DNA from 4 places in the Streptomyces sp. NPDC026538 genome. Region 3 is predicted to be linked to each of the others. Evidence: riboswitches for the same ligand, from Rfam matches in the RefSeq annotation. Region 3 holds a riboswitch; each other region holds the start of a gene.

Region 1 (4,562 bases), on a different contig from region 3:
CGCGAACGGGTCGAGGAGAGCGAGGCCGCCACGCCCGACGCGGGCCCGGAGGACACCGGCGCCATCGCCCCGGTCCGCTTCCACTCCAGATACCCGGCCGGGATCTCCTCCAGGAAGCGCGAGGGCGGGTTGTACGAAGGCTGCCCCCAGGCGCTGCGCATCGCCGACCGCGTGAGATACAGCCGCTCCCGCGCGCGCGTGATGCCGACGTACGCGAGGCGGCGCTCCTCCTCCAGCTCCTTGGTCTGGCCGAGGGCGCGCATGTGCGGGAAGACGCCGTCCTCCATGCCGGTCAGGAAGACCACCGGGAACTCGAGGCCCTTGGCGGTGTGCAGGGTCATCAGGGTGATGACGCCGGAGCCGTCCTCGTCCTCGTCGGGGATCTGGTCGGAGTCGGCGACCAGCGCCACCCGCTCCAGGAAGGCGGACAGCCCGCCCGACGCCTCCTCCGCCCCGGACTCCTGCTCGAACTCCAGCGCCACGGAGGCGAGTTCCTGGAGGTTCTCGATCCGGGTCTCGTCCTGCGGGTCGGTGGAGGCCTGCAACTCGGCGAGATAGCCGGTGCGTTCCAGGATCGCCTCCAGGACGGTGGCCGGTCCGGCGCCGGACTCCACGACCGTACGGAGGTCCTCCATCAGCGTGTTGAACCGCTTGACCGCGTTGGTCGACCGCGCGGCCATGCCGTACGCCTCGTCGACGCGCCGGAGCGCCTGCGGGAAGCTGATCTTCTCGCGCTGGGCGAGGGCGTCGATCATCGCCTCCGCGCGGTCGCCGATACCGCGCTTGGGGACGTTGAGGATCCGGCGCAGCGGGACGGAGTCCTCGGGATTGGCGAGGACCCGCAGGTAGGCCAGGACGTCCCGGACCTCCTTGCGCTCGTAGAAGCGGACACCGCCGACGACCTTGTAGGGCAGGCCGACGCGGATGAAGATCTCCTCGAAGACACGGGACTGCGCGTTGGTGCGGTAGAAGACGGCGACATCGCCCGCCTTCGCCTCGCCCGCGTCCGTCAGACGGTCTATCTCGTCGGCGACGAACTGTGCCTCGTCGTGCTCGGTGTCGGCGACATAGCCGGTGATCTGTGCGCCCGCGCCCGCGTTGGTCCACAGGTTCTTCGGGCGGCGGGACTCGTTGCGCTCGATGACCGCGTTGGCGGCGGAGAGGATCGTCTGTGTGGAGCGGTAGTTCTGCTCCAGGAGGATCGTCGTCGCGTTCGGGTAGTCCTCCTCGAACTGGAGGATGTTGCGGATCGTCGCGCCCCGGAAGGCGTAGATCGACTGGTCGGCGTCGCCCACCACGCACAGTTCGGCGGGCGGGAGGTCCTGCTCACCCGGCGGTACGTCCTCCTCGTGCGCGCCGGTGCCGACCAGCTCGCGCACGAGGGCGTACTGGGCGTGGTTGGTGTCCTGGTACTCGTCGACCAGGACGTGCCGGAAGCGGCGGCGGTAGTGCTCGGCGACATCCGGGAAGGCGCGCAGCAGGTTGACCGTCGTCATGATCAGGTCGTCGAAGTCGAGGGCGTTCGCCTCACGCAACCGCGACTGGTACATGGCGTAGGCCTGGGCGAGGGTCTTCTCGAAGCCGTCGCTCGCCCGGGCGGCGAAGTCCTCCTCGTCGACCAGCTCGTTCTTGAGGTTGCTGACCTGGGCGCTGAAGGACTTCGGCGGGAAGCGCTTGGGGTCGAGGTCCAGGTCGCGGCAGACCAGGGCCATCAGGCGCTTGGAGTCCGCGGCGTCGTAGATCGAGAAGGAGGAGGTGAAGCCGAGCTTCTTGCTCTCCCTGCGCAGAATCCGCACGCAGGCGCTGTGGAAGGTCATCACCCACATCGCGTTCGCGCGCGGGCCGACGAGGTGCTCGACGCGCTCCTTCATCTCGCCCGCGGCCTTGTTGGTGAAGGTGATCGCGAGGATCTGGCCCGGGTGCACGTTCCGCGCGCCGAGCAGGTGCGCGATGCGGTGGGTGAGCACGCGCGTCTTGCCGGATCCGGCGCCGGCCACGATCAGCAGCGGGGAACCTGCGTGCACGACCGCCGCCCGCTGGTTCTCGTTCAGCCCCTCCAGGAGCGCGGCCGCGTCCAGGGCCGGGCGGGCGGCGCCGTCGCGGTAGTAGGCGTCCCGGTCCGGGGGCGCGTCGAACTGCCCGCCGAACAGGTCGTCCGGAATCGGCTCCGGTACGTGCTCGTCCTCGGGCGGCGGCGGGGGTCCCTCCTCGTGGCCGCGCGGGGGCTGGAGGCTCGCCAGGAAGCTGTCGTCAAAGAGGCTGCTCATCGCTCTCCGAGTCTAGGGCGCCCCACCGACAACCGGTCCCCACCCCGGAAACTCACCCCGGTCACCCACCAGAATCGGCCCCTCACGGTCAGCGATCACACACCGTGAGCACGGGTGTCCCCGTCTGCCGGGAGTGCTGACCACCCGGCCGCACCGGACAAGTGGCCGCATACCATCCCCGATCAACCGATGCACCCGAGCCGCAACGCCAAGGTCACGAAAATGTATCGGGCATATCGCACATCAAACTTCACACAGAGCACACGAGTTGGCTACCGTGCCGAGCAGGCCGTACGACCCCCACCGGCGAACGTCGCCGGGCCGCACGGCCTCCGCCGAGTCCAGGGTGCCACCGCGCGCCCGGAGCCGGGGACCCACACCGAACCTTGGGGTGAATCGGTCCCGCCTTCCCACCGGGGAACGGACCGTAGGGCAACCCTTCCGAACCACCCGCCCGAACCCGACAGCTAACTCGGTAGGCGGAGCATGGAAGGAGTCGCCCCCGTTGGCGTCGCACCGCAAGTCGCGTCCGTCCGCAACGCGCGTAGCAGGCATACGCACCCCCGCCCTGGCCACCGCCGCCCTCACCTCCGTGGCGCTGCTCTCCCAGACGGCCAACGCCGCGCCCTCCGAGGACGGCAAGCCCAGCCTGGAGGAGGTCGAGAAGAAGGTCGACGCCCTCTACCGACAGGCCGAGTCGGCGACCGAGAAGTACAACGCGGCCAAGGAGAAGACCGGCAGGCAGCGCAAGCAGGTCGACACCCTGCTCGACGACGTCGCCGAGCGCACGGACCGGCTCAACAAGGCGCGTGAGGAACTGGGTTCCTTCGCCGCGGCCCAGTACCGGACCGGGGCCAGCGCCCCCGAGACGGCGACCTTCCTGCTCGCGGACAGTCCGCAGGACTACTTCGACCAGACGCAGCTGATGAATCGGCTGACCTCGCGCCAGAAGGACGCGGTCGACGACTACGCCACCCAGCAGTCCGCGACCATGGCGAAGCGGCAGGAGGCCGCCAAGAGCCTGGAGACGCTCACCGAGACCCAGGACGACCTCAGGACCGCCAAGACCACCGTCCAGACGAAGCTGGCCTCCGCGCGGGATCTGCTGTCGCAGCTGACCGCCCAGGAGAAGGCGCGGCTGGCGGAGATCGAGAAGAAGCAGCAGGCGGAAGCGGCACGCAAGGCGGCGGAGCTCGCGAAGCAGCAGGCGGCGGCCGCGAAGGACACGTCGTCGACGTCGACCTCCAGCGGCTCCTCTTCGTCCTCTTCGTCCTCTTCGTCCTCCTCCTCGTCCGACTCCGCCTACGGGACGAAGGCCGCCAAGGCGATCGCCTTCGCCCGTGCGCAGGTCGGAAAGCCGTACGTCTGGGGCGCCACCGGCCCCGGCTCCTACGACTGCTCCGGCCTCTCCCAGGCCGCCTGGAAGGCCGCGGGCGTCTCCCTGCCGCGCACCACGTACGACCAGGTGAACGCCGGCACCACCGTCTCCCTCGCCGACGCCCAGCCCGGCGACCTGGTCTTCTTCTACGACGACATCAGCCACGTCGGCATCTACATCGGCGACGGCATGATGATCCACGCCCCGAAGCCCGGCGCGTACGTCCGGGAGGAGTCGATCTACTACGGCGGCGAGTCGATCATCCACAGCGTGGTGCGACCGGCCTGAGGGGCGCCGGCGTGCCAGGGGGGCGCGCTGCGATGGCGCGTGCGCCGAGCGCGTGTGGTGAGGGCGACCGTGTTTCCGATGGGGATGACGGCCGCGGCGACGCTGTCGGTCGCGGCCGCCGCCGTGCACGTCCCCTGGCCGAGGTGGCCGGGGCGGGTGCGGGTCGCGGTGGCGGCCTGGCCGGCGGTGGCCGCCGGCGCGGTGGCGGTCACCCGCGCCGCGCTCGCGAAGGCTTCCTGAGGGTCACGTCCACAGCACGGCGATGAAGATGTTCGCCATGGTCAGCAGGCCCACCAGGCCGAAGGCACCCTTCTCCACCTTCTCGTCGTCCCGCTTCACGTAGACGAGCCCGAGGATCACGATCAGCAGCGCGAGCTTCACGCCGATCTTCACGGTGTTGACGTGGTGGTCGTCGGCCTCGTTGAGGCCGACCAGGATCACGCCGGTCACGAGCATGGTGAACGCGCCGTGCAGCATCCCGGGGACGAAGCGGGCCGTGCCCTGGCCCATCGCCTTCATCTGGGTGAGGAAACCGCCGAGGAGCGCGGCGATGCCGATGATGTGCAGGCCGACGAAGAGATGGATGAGTACGCCCATGACCCCGGAGCCTAATCAGGGTCCCCCGGGGC
Region 2 (4,562 bases), on a different contig from region 3:
ACCTGGCGCATCTGCGCAAGCTGCTGGGCCGCCGCACGTCGGCGTCGCGCCGGCTGCGGACGGCGGTGCGCTGGTACGCCCCGACCGGGCAGGCCAAGGGCTGGCGGCTGTGGATCGAGGGCTGGGCGGTGGCGTTGCGCGAACCCGCCCTGCGAGAGGTCACCAAGGAGCTGGACCAGCAGTGGAAGGCGGCGCTCGCCGAGGTCATCGCCGAAGGGGTGGCCGCCGGTGAGTTCCGGTGCCCCGACCCCACGGCCTCGGCACTGCGGCTGACCGCCCTCCTCGACGGGCTCGCCGTCCAGCTCACCTCGTACCCGGGCGCCCTGTCGCGCTCCCGGGCGCAGGAGTGGGTCGACGAGGCGCTGGCGCGCGAACTGGGGCTGCCCGAGGAACAGTGAGGGGCGGCCCGCAAGGATGCCGCCCCTCACCCGCCCCCATGGCCTCAGGCCACGGAAGCGATCCGCATCCTGATGTCGTCCGGGGAGAGCGTCCCCTTGGCCGTCACGTGGTCGCCCGACGACTCGCCGCGCAGCCGCCGTCCGATCCACGGCACCAGGTACTCACGGGCCCAGTGCACGTCGTCGCGGCGGACCTCCAGGGTGCCGCGGGGCGGCAACGGCGGCCACGGCTGGTCCGGGTCGGCCGGCACCTCGACGCCGAGCGCCTGACCGGCCCGCAGCGCCACCCGCGTGTGCCCTTCGGGAGACAGGTGCAACCGGTCGCCGTCCCAGGCCCGCCGGTCCTGCACGGTCTTCAGGGACCACAGGTCGAGAACCGGGCAGCCGTACCGGTCGGCGACGGCCCGGACATGGCCGTTGTAGGTGGCGATCTTGCCGCGCAGATGCTTGAGGACGGGCACGCCCCGGGTGTCGAACCCGGTGGTCACCAGAACCGTGCCGACGGCCTCGGTCAGTTGGGCCACGGCCCGCTCGAACCGCTCGGCCACCTCGTCGGGGTCGGTGCCGGGGCGGATGATGTCGTTGCCGCCGGCGGAGAAGGAGACCAGGTCCGGGGCGAGTTCCAGGGCCTGCGGCACCTGGTCCGCCACGATCTGGTCGAGCAGTTTCCCGCGCACCGCGAGGTTGGTGTACTCGAAGTCGCCCTCGGGCCGCCGGTCCGACAGCAGTACCGCGAACCGGTCCGCCCAGCCGACGAACGCCCCGTCGGGGCCTGGGTCGCCCACGCCCTCGGTGAAGCTGTCCCCCACCGCCACGTACGACCCGATCACTGATGCATTGTCACTCTTCGAATCGTCTGCCACGTCGGACCATGATTCACCTTCGACTGTGACCTACGCGACCGTAATAAGGGGTTGACGAACGGTGACATAAGACACGCCTAAATACTCGACCAAGCCAGGAATAAGCCTCCGAACAGCGGCGTTGAAGCGTCGATCGCCCGAAGGCCGGACCCGGGGATCGGGGGTCCGGCCTTCGCAGTGCGTGTCAGATCGGTGGGGGTTCCGGGTCAGCCGACGGCGAGGCCCTTGGAGCGGAGGTAGCCGACCGGGTCGATGTCGGAGCCGTAGTCGGGGGTGGTCCGGATCTCGAAGTGGAGGTGCGGGCCGGTGACGTTGCCGGTGGCACCGGAGAGGCCGACCTGCTGGCCCGCGGTCACGGTCTGGCCGACCGAGACGGAGAGCGCGGACAGGTGGCCGTACTGCGCGTAGTAGCCGTCGGCGAGCCTGATGACGACCTGGTTGCCGTAGGCGCCGCCCCAGCCGGCCGTGACGACCGTGCCCGCGCCGACCGCCTTGACCGGGGTACCGGTCGGGACGACGAAGTCGACGCCGGTGTGGTAGCCGCTGGACCACATGCTGCCGGCCACGTGGTAGCCGGTGCCGACGGTGCCACCGGTCACCGGGAGGGCGAAACCGGAGGCGGTCGTCGTCGACGCGTCCGCGGACGAGGCCGCGTTCGAGGCCGCGTTCGAGGACGCGTTCGAGGACGACGACGAGGAGGGGGCGGAGGACTGCGCGTGGGACCGCGTCTGCGACGGGGAGGAGTCCGGGCTCGGGGTGTGCGTCGTCGCGGCGTGGCGGCCGCCGAGCGTGAGCCGGAGACCGGGGTGGATCAGCGAGGGGTTGTCGCCGACCGCCTGCCGGTTGTCGGCGTAGAGCCGGTGCCAGCCGCCGTCGAGGTGGTGATCCCGGGCGATCTTCGAAAGGTAGTCGCCGGGCACCACCGTGTAGACGCGGCGCGTGGAATTCGCGGTGCCGGAATCCTGGACGACGGTCTTCTCGACGGTCGGAAGCGACTGCGTGGTCTTTTCGGAAACGGGCTGCGAGGTGGCCGCGTGGGCGCCGGTGGCCCCCATGAGCGGCAGGGCCAGCGCGGCGCCACCGGTTCCGGCGACTGCCATCGAGCGGGTGAAACGCTGGGACTTGGGGCGGCGGTGCTTACCCTTCGCGGGCATGACGCATTCCTCTCCGGCGCCTGCGAGGTGAGCTGTCGGGTTCGGGCTGGAGCTGCCCGGCCACGCGGGAAGACGTGGCTACACCCCTAGCCGTCCCGGGAACCGGAACAGGCGGTATACCTGGTGGGTCCCCCGCTCCTGCCGGGCACGGGTGAGTGTGTGTGGGGACTCCGGGCGGCGGCAGGATTAGGCGTTCCGTCCGGATGCGTGGCGAACGTAAGCGAGTAGGACGCACGTAAACAAGCACCAAGTTCCGTCTGTCCGAGTTTCGCTTGATCCGTTACGGGAATTCCCGGTCACCCTCCGTGAATTCCGACCTTACGCGCTTTTCCAATTCTCCTGAAAGGCAGGGGAATTACGTGAACATGACGCGCGACGGACGGTCACGAATATGACGCTCCTCACGCACGTCACGCCACGTCCCCTTATTCCAGACCGAGTTGTAATGAAGGCACCAATTCGGACAGAAGGCTCAGATGCGACGCAGCCGGATAACCGTCGCATCCAGGTCACCGCGCAACTCCGTACGCAGCCCGTGGTGCAGCAGGACGGCACCGCGATGCACTTCGCCCGTTTCGCGGCATTCGTACGACGCGGCCGGGTCGAGCCCCCGCAGCCGCAGCGCCGGGATCGGCTCGCCGTAGCTCTGCGCCTGGAGCCAGGCGAGGACCACGGTCTCGTCGCCGAGCGTGTACTGCACCGCGCTGAGTCCGCCGGTCGGCGGCCGCAGCCGGAACTGGTCGCCGCGCTGCACCAGGGGCCGGATGTCCTTGTAGAGCTCCACCCAGCGGCCGGCCTCGGCCAGCTCGTCCTCGGTCCACCGCGAGAGGTCGCCGCCGACGCCGAGCGCCCCGGCCATGGAGCTGACGAAGCGGAACCGCAGGCTGCTGACCCGACCGTTGAGCTGGTGGTTCGGGCTGTCGGTGACCCAGGCGGACATCACCCGGGCCGGGTGGATCTGGCTGAAGCCGTGCTGGATGGCGAGCCGGTCCAGCGGGTCGGTGTTGTCGGAGGTCCACACCTCGTCGGTGCGGCTCATGATGCCGAGGTCGATCCGGCCGCCACCGCCGGAGCAGGACTCGATGGCGACGTTCGGGTGGGCCGCCCGGATCCGGTCGAGCAGGGCGTACAGCCCGCGCACGTGGTCGACCCACAGACGCTGCGGGTAGGGCTCACCGGGCCAGCCCGCGTCGGTGAAGCAGCGGTTGAAGTCCCACTTGACGTAGTCGATCGGGGCGCTGGACAGCAGGGTGTCGAGCTGCCGCCAGAGGTACTCCTGGACGTCCGCGCGGGCGAGGTTGAGGACGAGCTGATTGCGCAGTTCCGTCCGCTTTCTTCCCTGCTGGTACTGCACCCAGTCGGGGTGCGCGCGGTACAGGTCGCTGTCCGCGTTGACCATCTCGGGCTCGACCCAGATGCCGAACTGCATGCCCAGGGCGTGTACGTAGTCGGCGAGGGGCCCCAGGCCCTTGGGGAAGCGGTCCGGGTTGGGCGTCCAGTCGCCGAGGCCCGCGCGGTCGCTGGTGCGCTTGCCGAACCAGCCGTCGTCGACCACGAACAGCTCGACACCGATCGCGGCGGCCCGGCGGGCGAGGGTGGCCTGCTGCTCCTCGGAGATGTCGAAGGTGGTGGCCTCCCAGGAGTTGAACAGCACCGGCCGGTCCCGGTCGGCGTCCGGGATGACGTACGCCCGCTGGTAGGCGTGCCAGGCCCGGCTGGCCCCGCCGAAGCCGCCGTCGGTCCACAGGCCCGCGAAGACCGGGCTGGTGTACGACTCGCCCTCGGCCAGCATCAGCAGGCCCGAGTCGTCGTAGCCGGCGCCGCCGGTGATCTGCACGCGCGCGTCCGGGAGTTGGGCGACGGCGATCCGCCAGGAGCCGGACCAGCCGAGGGCGCAGCCCCAGACCTCGCCGCGCTCCTCGGTGGCGTCGGTGTCGAGGGCGACCCAGGGCAGGTGCTGGTGGCTGGTGTGGCCGCGGCGGCTGCCGATGACCTTCTCGCCGTAGGTGAGGGGCGCGCGGGTCAGGCGGGACTCGGCGGCCCAGCGGCCGTGCAGCTGGGAGAGGCGCCAGCCCTCGCGGTCGGGGAGCGTCCAGGCGGCCGGGTCGGCGCGCAGCAGCTCCAAAGACACGTCCCCCTGGTTGTCG
Region 3 (4,562 bases):
CGCCCGCTATGTCCTGCCCGAGTTCACCGAACGCACCGGCTCCGGGCAGCGCACCCTGGACCCGTACTCGAAGCTGCTGGAGGAGCGGATCGTCTTCCTCGGCGCGCCCGTCGACGAGACCTCGGCCAACGATGTGATGGCCCAGTTCATGTACCTGGAGCACGCGGCGCCGGAGCGGGACATCTCGCTGTACATCAACTCTCCGGGCGGCTCGTTCAGCGCGATGGCCGCGATCTACGACACCGTCCGGTACGTCACCTGTGACGTGGAGACGATCTGCCTGGGGCAGGCCGGGGCGTCGGCCGCGGTGCTGCTCGCGGCGGGCACCCCGGGCAAGCGTTCCGTGCTGCCGGGTGCGCGCGTCGTGCTCCAGCAGCCGTCGCTGCCGGAACCGGTACAGGGCCAGCCGAGTGATCTGGCCATCCGGGCGGCGGAGTTGGACCGGACCCGCGCGCTGCTGGAAGAGATGCTCGTCCGGCACACCGGGCGCACACCGGCCCAGGTACACCAGGACCTGGAGCGCGATCTGGTGCTGGACGCGCCCGCGGCGCTGGCGTACGGACTGGTGGACCGGATCGTGCCGGGCCGGCGGACCTCGCTCGGTCTTCCGGACGCGGGGTGAGCGCGATGCTGCCACCGGAGCTGCCGCCGCTGCCCGCGCTGACCCGCGCCGAGGGCGAGTTGATCGACCGTTATCTGGACGTGGTCGACCTGCTGGGCCGAATCAACCCGGCGCAGAACGAGGACACCTATCGTGGGCTGCGCGCCGCGCAGGCGCTGGTGCGCGCGGCGGCCGAGTTGCGCGACGCCCTCGCCCTGATGCATCGCCGGGGCGAGACGGAGCTTCACGGGGACACGCTGGCACGCGCGTTGCGGGTGCTCGACGGCGAGCGCCGGACCGCGCGCGTCGCACTCCCGCCCGACTGCGTACCGTGACGCCGGGGGAAGTCCGGAGCGACGCGTCCACCGGCCGACCGGGCCCGAGTTGAAACGACCCAAAGGGGTTACCGCCGTTCGGCGGAGGATGGCACGGTTTTACCTGAGCGACGGACCCGCTCAAGGTGCGTGCTCCAAGGTGTCCGCGGAGGGCTTCGGTGCAGGTCCGGAGCTACGTCGGGCAGTTGACGACTAATCGAACACAGTGCTGTCCACCCGAACGGGTGGGTGGTGAGTAACACCACAAATCCACGGTTCCGTTGGGATTTTCGGACACGGGTGCGTGAAGATCCCTGTCTGACGACAAGCCCCCGCCACAGCGGCGGGGCGATCCGGGCGGACGCCGAATCCTGCCGCCGTCCGGATGCCCGGTCGACGGAAGTGCATCGGCAGGAGTGGAGGACCCAAGCACGACGGGTCGCCGGAACGGTCGCACCATGACCGGTCCGCGCAGCCCTTGGGGTGAAGCCGTGGCAACACGGCCGGGCAACTTCGCCAGCCCGAATCCGACAGGTCATCCTTCACAGGCGGCTGACGAAGGGTTGCGCATGACTGCGCTCAATCGTGTCCCGTCGCTGATGGCGCGGGCCGGAACGGCCTCGGCGCTCACCATCGCCGCCGTGGGCGGCTCCATCGTGATCCCGGGGGTCGCCTCCGACGCCTCGGCCGCCACGATAGGGACGAAAGCACTTCAGATCGCGGCCTCGAAGAAGGGCTCGCCCTACAGGTGGGGTGCCACCGGACCGAACCGGTTCGACTGCTCCGGGCTCACGCTGTACTCGTTCAAGAAGGCGGGCAAGAAGCTCCCGCGAACGGCGGCCCAGCAGTACAACAAGACCCGTCACATCTCGGCCGGCAACCGCAAGGCCGGGGACCTGGTCTTCTTCCACTCGGGTTCCAGCGTGTACCACGTCGGCATCTACGCCGGGAAGGGAAGGATCTGGCACGCCCCTAGGACCGGGGACGTGGTGAAGCTCCAGAAGATCTGGACGCGAAGCGTCTGGTACGGCCGGGTCAGCTGACCCACCCAGCGGCCGGCCGGCGGGAACTCGGGGCTACGGTTCCTGCTGGCCGGCGGCGGTGACCGTACCGGCCGGGACTGCCCAGGGCAGTTCGATGAAGACGGTCTTGCCGCCCTCCCGGGTGGGGCGCACCCGGAGCTTGCCGCCGCACTCCGCGGTGAGCCAGCGGATGATGACCATGCCGCGCCCGTTGTCCTGCTGGACCGCGGCTGGGAGTCTCTTGGGGAACCGCGGATGGCTGTCCGTGACACCGATGCGCAGCTGTTCGTCACGGTCCAGGACGAGGGCCACCGTGAAGGTGGGTGACTGCCCGAAGGTGTGCTGCACCGCGTTGGTGGCGAGTTCGGAGACGATGAGGCGGATGGTGTCCGCGGCCTCCGTCTCCGGTGGCAGCCCCCATTCCGCGAGGGTGCTCAGCACGTAGGAGCGGGCCGCGTAGACCGAGGCGGGATCGCTCGGCAGAGTGACGGATGCTTCCAGGTGGTCTGCCATGGCGACGTCGTCCCTTTCCCACGGGACCGGAGTCCGACACGGTGCGTGTGGTTCGAGTACGGTCCCGGACTGGTGCTTCTTCGTCAGACTGCCATTACCAGGGCGGTCAGGGGAGCGATCCACCAAGATATGCATATATCTGTCGCTCGATGCGGTGAACTCTGCTACCCCAGAGCGTATTTGGGCGGCTCGGAAGGAGTAAGGAGTAGCCCATGCAGAACGGTCCCGCGGTACGCCGCCGCAAACTGGGCGCCGAACTGCGCACCCTGCGCACCGGCGCCGGCCTCACGAGCGGTGAAGCCGCCCGTCTGGTGGGCTGGCATCAGTCGAAAGTGAGCCGGATCGAGACCGGCGCCAGCGGTGTGAAACCGGCCGATGTGCGGTTACTCCTGGACGCCTACGGCGTGGTCCAGGGGCAACTGCGCGAGTTACTGCTGGTGTTGGCGGGGTCGGAGGACACGGCCGGGCGGCACCACTGGTGGCACGCCTATCGTGGGGTGCTGCCGCCCACCTACCGGGATTTCATCAGCCTGGAGTCGCAGGCCAGTGCGATGCGCACGCTGGAGACCTCGGTCGTACCGGGACTGCTGCAGACCCCCGAGTACGCGCGTGCCGTGACCCGGGTGGCCGCCGACGGGCTCGACGACGATGCGCTGGACGCTCTCGTGCAGGTACGTATGGCCAGGCAGGACGTACTGCGCAACCGTCCGCCGCTGGAGCTGAGCGCGGTGCTGGACGAGGCGGTGCTGCGCCGGGAGGTCGGCGGTCCGGGCGTGATGGCCAGACAGCTGGAGCGGCTGGTGGAGTCGGCCCGGCTGCCCCAGGTACGGCTCCAGGTGCTGCCGTTCTCGGCCGGAGCGCATATCGGCATCACCGGGCCTTTCGTAATCTTCTCATTTCCGAGCACTTCTGATCTGGACGTGGTTGTTCTCGACCAGTTGACGAGTAGCCTCTACCTCGAGCGGAAAGAAGACCTCCAGGCCTACACGGAGGCCTTCAACACCCTTCAGATTCACGCCCTTTCGCCCGAGGACTCGTTGGATTACATCGCCGGGATAGGTGACGGCGCGTAAGGAGGCACCATGACTGCACTGCCTCGGAACGTTCCTTCAAGTGCTGATCTGCACGGACTGCGGTGGCTGCGCAGCAGCTACAGCACCGGAGCGAACAACTGTGTGGAGACGGCACGGCCGCGCTCCGGTCGGCTGGCCGGACTGCTCGCCGTGCGCGACTCCAAGGATCCGGCCGGACCCGCGCTGCTCTTCTCCCCCGGGAGCTGGGCGGGTTTCGTGTCGGCGCTCACCGGCTGATCAGACCGTAACCGACTCCGTATCCGCATTCGGTCAGGACCCGGCCCTGTCACGCCGACTCATGGTCGTGTCCCACCGATCACCTGTACAGCGCGTTCGATCTCGGCCCCGGAGAGGTCCGCACGGGCGGTGAGCCTGAGCCGTGAGATGCCGTCCGGCACGGACGGCGGACGGAAACAGCCCACGGCCAGGCCTGCCGTACGGCAGTCGGCCGCCCACCGCACGGCCCCCTCCGGGGACGGGGCCCGCACGGAGACCACGGCGGCGTCCGGACGCACCGCTTCCAGACCCGCGGCGGTCAGCCGTGCGTGCAGTTCCGCGGCGACCTCACGGGCCCGCTCCGCGCGTTCGGGCTCACGGCGCAGCAGCCGTAGCGCCGCCAGGGCCGCCCCCGCCGCGGCGGGGGCCAGGCCGGTGTCGAAGATGAAGGTCCGGGCCGCGTTCACCAGATGGTCGATGACCCGGGCCGGGCCGAGCACGGCCCCGCCCTGACTGCCCAGCGACTTGGACAGGGTCGCCGTGACCACCACGTCGTCGGCACCGGAGAGCCCGGCCGCGTAGGGCGCGCCCCGCCCGCCGTCCCCGAGCACCCCGAGCCCGTGGGCGTCGTCCACGAGCAGCCCGGCGCCGCGCTCCCGGCAGGCCCCGGCCAGGGCGGCCAGCGGTGCCGCGTCGCCGTCCACCGAGAACACCGTGTCGGAGACGACGACCGCGGGCCCCTCATGGGTACCGAGCGCCTTGCGTACGGCGTCCGGGTCGGCGTGTCCGACGACCTGGGTGGTGCCCCGGGCCAGCCGGCAGC
Region 4 (4,562 bases), on a different contig from region 3:
TTGGCGACGCGCTCGGAGCGGGCCGGGGCGCCGGTCTTGATCTGGCCGCAGTTGGTGGCGACGGCGAGGTCGGCGATGGTGACGTCCTCGGTCTCACCGGAGCGGTGGGACATCATGCACTTGAAGCCGTTGCGCTGGGCCAGCTCGACGGCGTCCAGGGTCTCGGTGAGCGAGCCGATCTGGTTCACCTTGACGAGCAGGGCGTTGGCGGCGCCGTCCTCGATGCCGCGGGCCAGGCGCTCCGGGTTGGTGACGAAGAGGTCGTCGCCGACGATCTGGACCTTGTCACCGAGCTTGTCGGTGAGGACCTTCCAGCCGGCCCAGTCGTCCTCGAACAGCGGGTCCTCGATGGAGACCAGCGGGTAGGAGGCGACGAGCTCCTCGTAGTACTCGGTCATCTCGGCGGCCGAGCGGGACTTGCCCTCGAACTCGTACTTGCCGTCCTTGTAGAACTCGGACGCGGCAACGTCGAGCGCGAGCGCGATCTGCTCGCCCGGGACGTAGCCGGCCTGCTTGACGGCCTCGAGGATGAGGTCGAGCGCGGCGCGGTTGGACTCCAGGTTCGGGGCGAAGCCGCCCTCGTCGCCGAGGCCGGTGGACAGGCCCTTGCTCTTCAGGACCTTCTTCAGGGTGTGGTAGACCTCGGCACCCCAGCGCAGCGCCTCGGAGAAGGACTCCGCGCCGATCGGGGCGATCATGAACTCCTGGATGTCCACGTTGGAGTCCGCGTGCGAGCCGCCGTTGAGGATGTTCATCATCGGCACCGGCAGCAGGTGCGCGTTGGGGCCGCCCAGGTAGCGGAACAGCGGCAGGTCGCTGGCCTCGGAGGCGGCGTGGGCGACGGCGAGGGAGACGCCGAGGATGGCGTTGGCGCCGAGCGAGCCCTTGTTGTCGGTGGCGTCCAGGTCGAACATCGCCTGGTCGATCAGGCGCTGCTCGGTGGCGTCGTAGCCGACCAGCTCCGGGCCGATCTGCTCGATCACGGCGAGGACGGCCTTCTCGACACCCTTGCCGAGGTAGCGGTTGGGGTCGCCGTCACGGAGCTCGATGGCCTCGAAGGCGCCGGTGGAGGCGCCGGACGGGACGGCGGCACGACCCGTGCTGCCGTCGTCGAGGCCGACCTCGACCTCGACCGTGGGGTTGCCTCGGGAGTCCAGGATTTCCCGGGCTACGACGACGTCGATGGACGGCACGAGCATCTCCTTCTTGGGATGTGACGCTGGTTGTGCGGGCGCACGCGGGCCTTGTCGGCCCTTGCTCAGCCTTGCGACTAGAGCCTAACCGCCCCGGGCCCGACAATCGGCCGACCGACCGGCCCGTGGACACACAGACGGTACTCATTGTTCATGTGCGGAACAAAGGGGGGTCCGATGAAGAACGGAAGAAGAGCGGGTCAAGAGGAAGACCGCGGGAGGACGGCGCGCGGACGGCGAGGACCGCGCCACGTGGACGGCGAGGACCGCGCGGGGGCTCGCGAGGGACGGCGAGGAGCGCGCGAGGACCGCGCGAGGACGGCGCGGACGGCGCGGAGCTCGCGAGGGACGGCGCGGACGGCGCCGAGCTCGCGCGGGACGGCAAAGAGAAACCCCGCCCCGGTGCGTACGGGGGAGAACGCACCGGAACGGGGGCTCGTGGGGGACGGGGGTGACCCTCACGCGGTCTCCACTATGGGGACCACGGCTGTGCGGGCGCTGTGATTCAGCTGGCGCCCTCGTATTACTTCGGGCGCCTTACTTCAGGTGCAGCTGCTGGCCCGGGTAGATGAAGTCGGCGTCGTCGACGATGTCCTTGTTCAGCTTGAACAGCGCCTGCCAGCCGCCCTTGACCTTGTGCTTCTCGGCGATGGAGCTGAGCGTGTCGCCCTTGACGACCTTGTACTCGCCGTCGCCCTTCTTGACCTTCTTGCCGGTCGGGGTGGTGACGGTCTTCTTGGCGGCCGGACGCTCGGCGGAGCGGGAGGCGGCCTGGGTGTCGGTCGTACGGCTGCTCGTGCCGCTGTTCGCCGAGTTGGAGGAGGAAGAGGACGACGAGGAGGAGCTGGTGCTGCCGCCGGAGTAGGCGGCGCCGGACAGGCCCGTGCCGCAGACCGGCCAGGCGCCCTTGCCCTGCGCGGCGAGGACCTTCTCGGCGATCTCGATCTGCTGCGCCTTGGTGGCCTGGTTGGCCTGCGCGGCGTACTGCGTGCCGCCGTACGCGGCCCAGGTGGAGGCGGAGAACTGCAGACCGCCGTAGTAGCCGTTGCCGGTGTTGATGGCCCAGTTGCCGCCGGACTCGCACTGGGCGACGGTGTCCCACTCGGAGGCGGTGGCGGCGGAGGCGGTGCCGGAGGCCATCAGCGGAGCGGCGATGGCGACACCGGTGACGCCGGCGAGCGCGGCGGCACGGGTGGCCCTGGACGGACGACGGTGCTTGCCCTTGCCGGAAAACAGCATGAAGGATCCCCTCACCGACGCCTGCGAGGTGAGCTGTCGGGTTCGGGCCGGTTGAGTTGCCCGGCCGCGCACCTCACGGTGCGCGGCTTCACCCCGAGCCGGACACGGCAGTCTCAACTACCGGTCCCGGCACTTACCTTGGGTCCCCCGCTCCTGCCTACGGCGCTTGACGCGACGACTGTTCCCGGGCAGCCGCTGGCAGGACTCGGCGTTGCGACGGCCGGGGCTCGTGGTGACGAGCGGCCTTGACCGTAAACAGACGATCAGGTGAATTTCAAAGATGATCAGGGCTTCTGAGACTCATCCCACACTTTCACCAAACCGGACATTTAACTTCGAAGTAGGGCGGCCGGAAGGTCCAACTCCCGCTACTTTTAGTCCGTTTCGCTGCTGAGTTTCAGGGTCTGACCGGGGGCGATGTCGTTCGGGTCGGCACCGATGTCCGCCTTGTTCGCGACATAGAGCGCATGCCATCCGCCGTCGAGGTCAAGGGAGTCGGCGATGGAGGCGAGGGTGTCGCCGTCCCGGACGGTGTAGGTGCCGGCGTCCCGGGAGGCGTGACGGCCGGAAGAAGTCACACTCTGACCGCTTGTCACGCTTTCGTCCGCCGAGCCGCCGCGATGCTTGCCGCCGCTGCTGACGGCCCCCGTGTCGACCAGATCCCAGGAACTGCCCGTCTGCCACGAATTGTCCGAGTCATCGGCTTCGGGCACGACGGGATTCTCGCCCGCCTTCGAGGCACTGGACCCCTTGGATCCCGACTTGTCCGCCTTCGTGGAGTCGGCAGGGGTGCCCTTGCCGGAGTCGTCACTCGCACTCGGGGACGGGGTGACGGAGCCGGAGTCCGTGGCGCCCGAGGCATCCGACGAGGAGTCGGACGAGCCGGAATTCGATGAACCGGAGGAATCCGAAGAACCAGATGAAGAGGATGAATCCGACAGCCCGGAGGACGAGTCGGAGGAGCCGGACGAGTCGTCCGATCCACCGAGGCCGGTGTCGACGTTCACCGAGGCGTCGTCCGAGGAGAGCCCGGCGATCAGGGCGCAGGTCCGCCAGGGCTTGGTGCCCTGGTCGGCGAGGATCTTCTCGGCGACGGAGATCTGCTGCGAACGGCTCGCCTGGTCCGGCGTGGCGGCGTACTCCTGGCCGCCGTACTCGTCCCAGTCGTCCTGGGACATCTGCAGGCCGCCGTAGTAGCCGGTGCCGGCGTCCATGCTCCAGGAGCCGCCGCTCTCGCACTCGGCCACCCTGTCCCAGGTGTTGCCGTCGGCCGCGTTGGCGCTCGCCGCACCCAGGAGCGGGATGGCGATGGCCGAGCCGGTCACGCCGGCCGCGACGAGGAGAGCCGGAGCCTGACGGGGGCGACGGTGACGACCGTTCCCGGAGAGCATGCGGAAACCTTTCGAGCGACAGCGGTGACCGGCGCGGCGGGTCCCGCCGGGGCGCCGCACTTGATGGGTGAACGTATAGGCAGACGATCACTTGTCACAAGTTAATGCCGCGTAGATCACGTGAAGATCACAGAGTTGAACGCTGGTCATCTTTACGGGTGGAGGGCCTGGTGGAGGGCCAAGTGGGGGGTGGCGGGTGGGGTGGTGGGTGGGTTGGCGGGTGGGTTGGCGGGTGGGTTGGTGTGGGCCGCCAGTGGGGGATGGTCGGGGCCTGGTGGGGCGCCGGTCGGGCCTGATGGAGGACCGGCGGGGGCTTGGCGGGGCGCCGGCGGCAGGGGCCGGGTGGGCGCCTGCCTGTGGGGGGGCTTGGCAGCGCGCTGGCGGGGGCCAGGTGGACGCCTGCGGGGGCTTGGCAGGGCGTCCGCCGGGGGGCCAGGTGGACGCCTGCGGGGGCTCATCGACCGTCGGGGGTGAACTTCACGGGGAGCGTGCGCAGTCCGCGCATGATGAGGCCGCCGCGCCAGCGCAACTCACTCTCCGGCGCCGCGAGTCGCAGGTCCGGGAGGCGGGTGAGCAGGGTCGCGAGCGCGCTCTGCCCTTCCAGGCGGGCGAGCGGAGCGCCCAGGCAGTAGTGGATGCCGTGGCCGTACCCGAGGTGCTGGTTGTCCCGCCGTGCCAGGTCGAGCGTGTCCGGCTCGGCGAACCGCTCCGGGTCCCGGTCCGCGGCGGCGAGTACGAC

Evidence for each region. Region 3 has a riboswitch for cyclic di-AMP ahead of ACZ4N4_RS37455 (C40 family peptidase). Riboswitches for the same ligand answer to the same signal wherever they lie in the genome.
Region 1: another riboswitch for cyclic di-AMP. It lies ahead of ACZ4N4_RS20960 (C40 family peptidase); the one in region 3 lies ahead of ACZ4N4_RS37455 (C40 family peptidase).
Region 2: another riboswitch for cyclic di-AMP. It lies ahead of ACZ4N4_RS19905 (M23 family metallopeptidase); the one in region 3 lies ahead of ACZ4N4_RS37455 (C40 family peptidase).
Region 4: another riboswitch for cyclic di-AMP. It lies ahead of ACZ4N4_RS40245 (transglycosylase family protein); the one in region 3 lies ahead of ACZ4N4_RS37455 (C40 family peptidase).

The regions. Positions count from the first base shown of each region.
Region 1 covers NZ_JBVHQG010000005.1:111,968-116,529, reverse strand. The annotation lists gene pcrA (DNA helicase PcrA) at 1-2,267, opposite strand, end outside; cyclic di-AMP (ydaO/yuaA leader) riboswitch at 2,591-2,764, shown strand; gene ACZ4N4_RS20960 (C40 family peptidase) at 2,773-3,933, shown strand; gene ACZ4N4_RS20955 (hypothetical protein) at 4,012-4,173, shown strand; gene ACZ4N4_RS20950 (hypothetical protein) at 4,177-4,530, opposite strand.
Region 2 covers NZ_JBVHQG010000004.1:639,994-644,555, forward strand. The annotation lists gene ACZ4N4_RS19895 (TetR/AcrR family transcriptional regulator) at 1-398, shown strand, start outside; gene ACZ4N4_RS19900 (SGNH/GDSL hydrolase family protein) at 443-1,228, opposite strand; gene ACZ4N4_RS19905 (M23 family metallopeptidase) at 1,468-2,415, opposite strand; cyclic di-AMP (ydaO/yuaA leader) riboswitch at 2,420-2,579, opposite strand; gene ACZ4N4_RS19910 (alpha-galactosidase) at 2,888-4,562, opposite strand, start outside.
Region 3 covers NZ_JBVHQG010000012.1:145,755-150,316, forward strand. The annotation lists gene ACZ4N4_RS37445 (ATP-dependent Clp protease proteolytic subunit) at 1-622, shown strand, start outside; gene ACZ4N4_RS37450 (hypothetical protein) at 628-936, shown strand; cyclic di-AMP (ydaO/yuaA leader) riboswitch at 1,292-1,481, shown strand; gene ACZ4N4_RS37455 (C40 family peptidase) at 1,485-1,958, shown strand; gene ACZ4N4_RS37460 (ATP-binding protein) at 1,992-2,450, opposite strand; gene ACZ4N4_RS37465 (helix-turn-helix domain-containing protein) at 2,663-3,523, shown strand; gene ACZ4N4_RS37470 (DUF397 domain-containing protein) at 3,533-3,760, shown strand; gene ACZ4N4_RS37475 (8-amino-7-oxononanoate synthase) at 3,820-4,562, opposite strand, start outside.
Region 4 covers NZ_JBVHQG010000014.1:142,829-147,390, reverse strand. The annotation lists gene eno (phosphopyruvate hydratase) at 1-1,199, opposite strand, end outside; gene ACZ4N4_RS40245 (transglycosylase family protein) at 1,731-2,432, opposite strand; cyclic di-AMP (ydaO/yuaA leader) riboswitch at 2,436-2,607, opposite strand; gene ACZ4N4_RS40240 (transglycosylase family protein) at 2,807-3,823, opposite strand; gene ACZ4N4_RS40235 (cytochrome P450 family protein) at 4,278-4,562, opposite strand, start outside.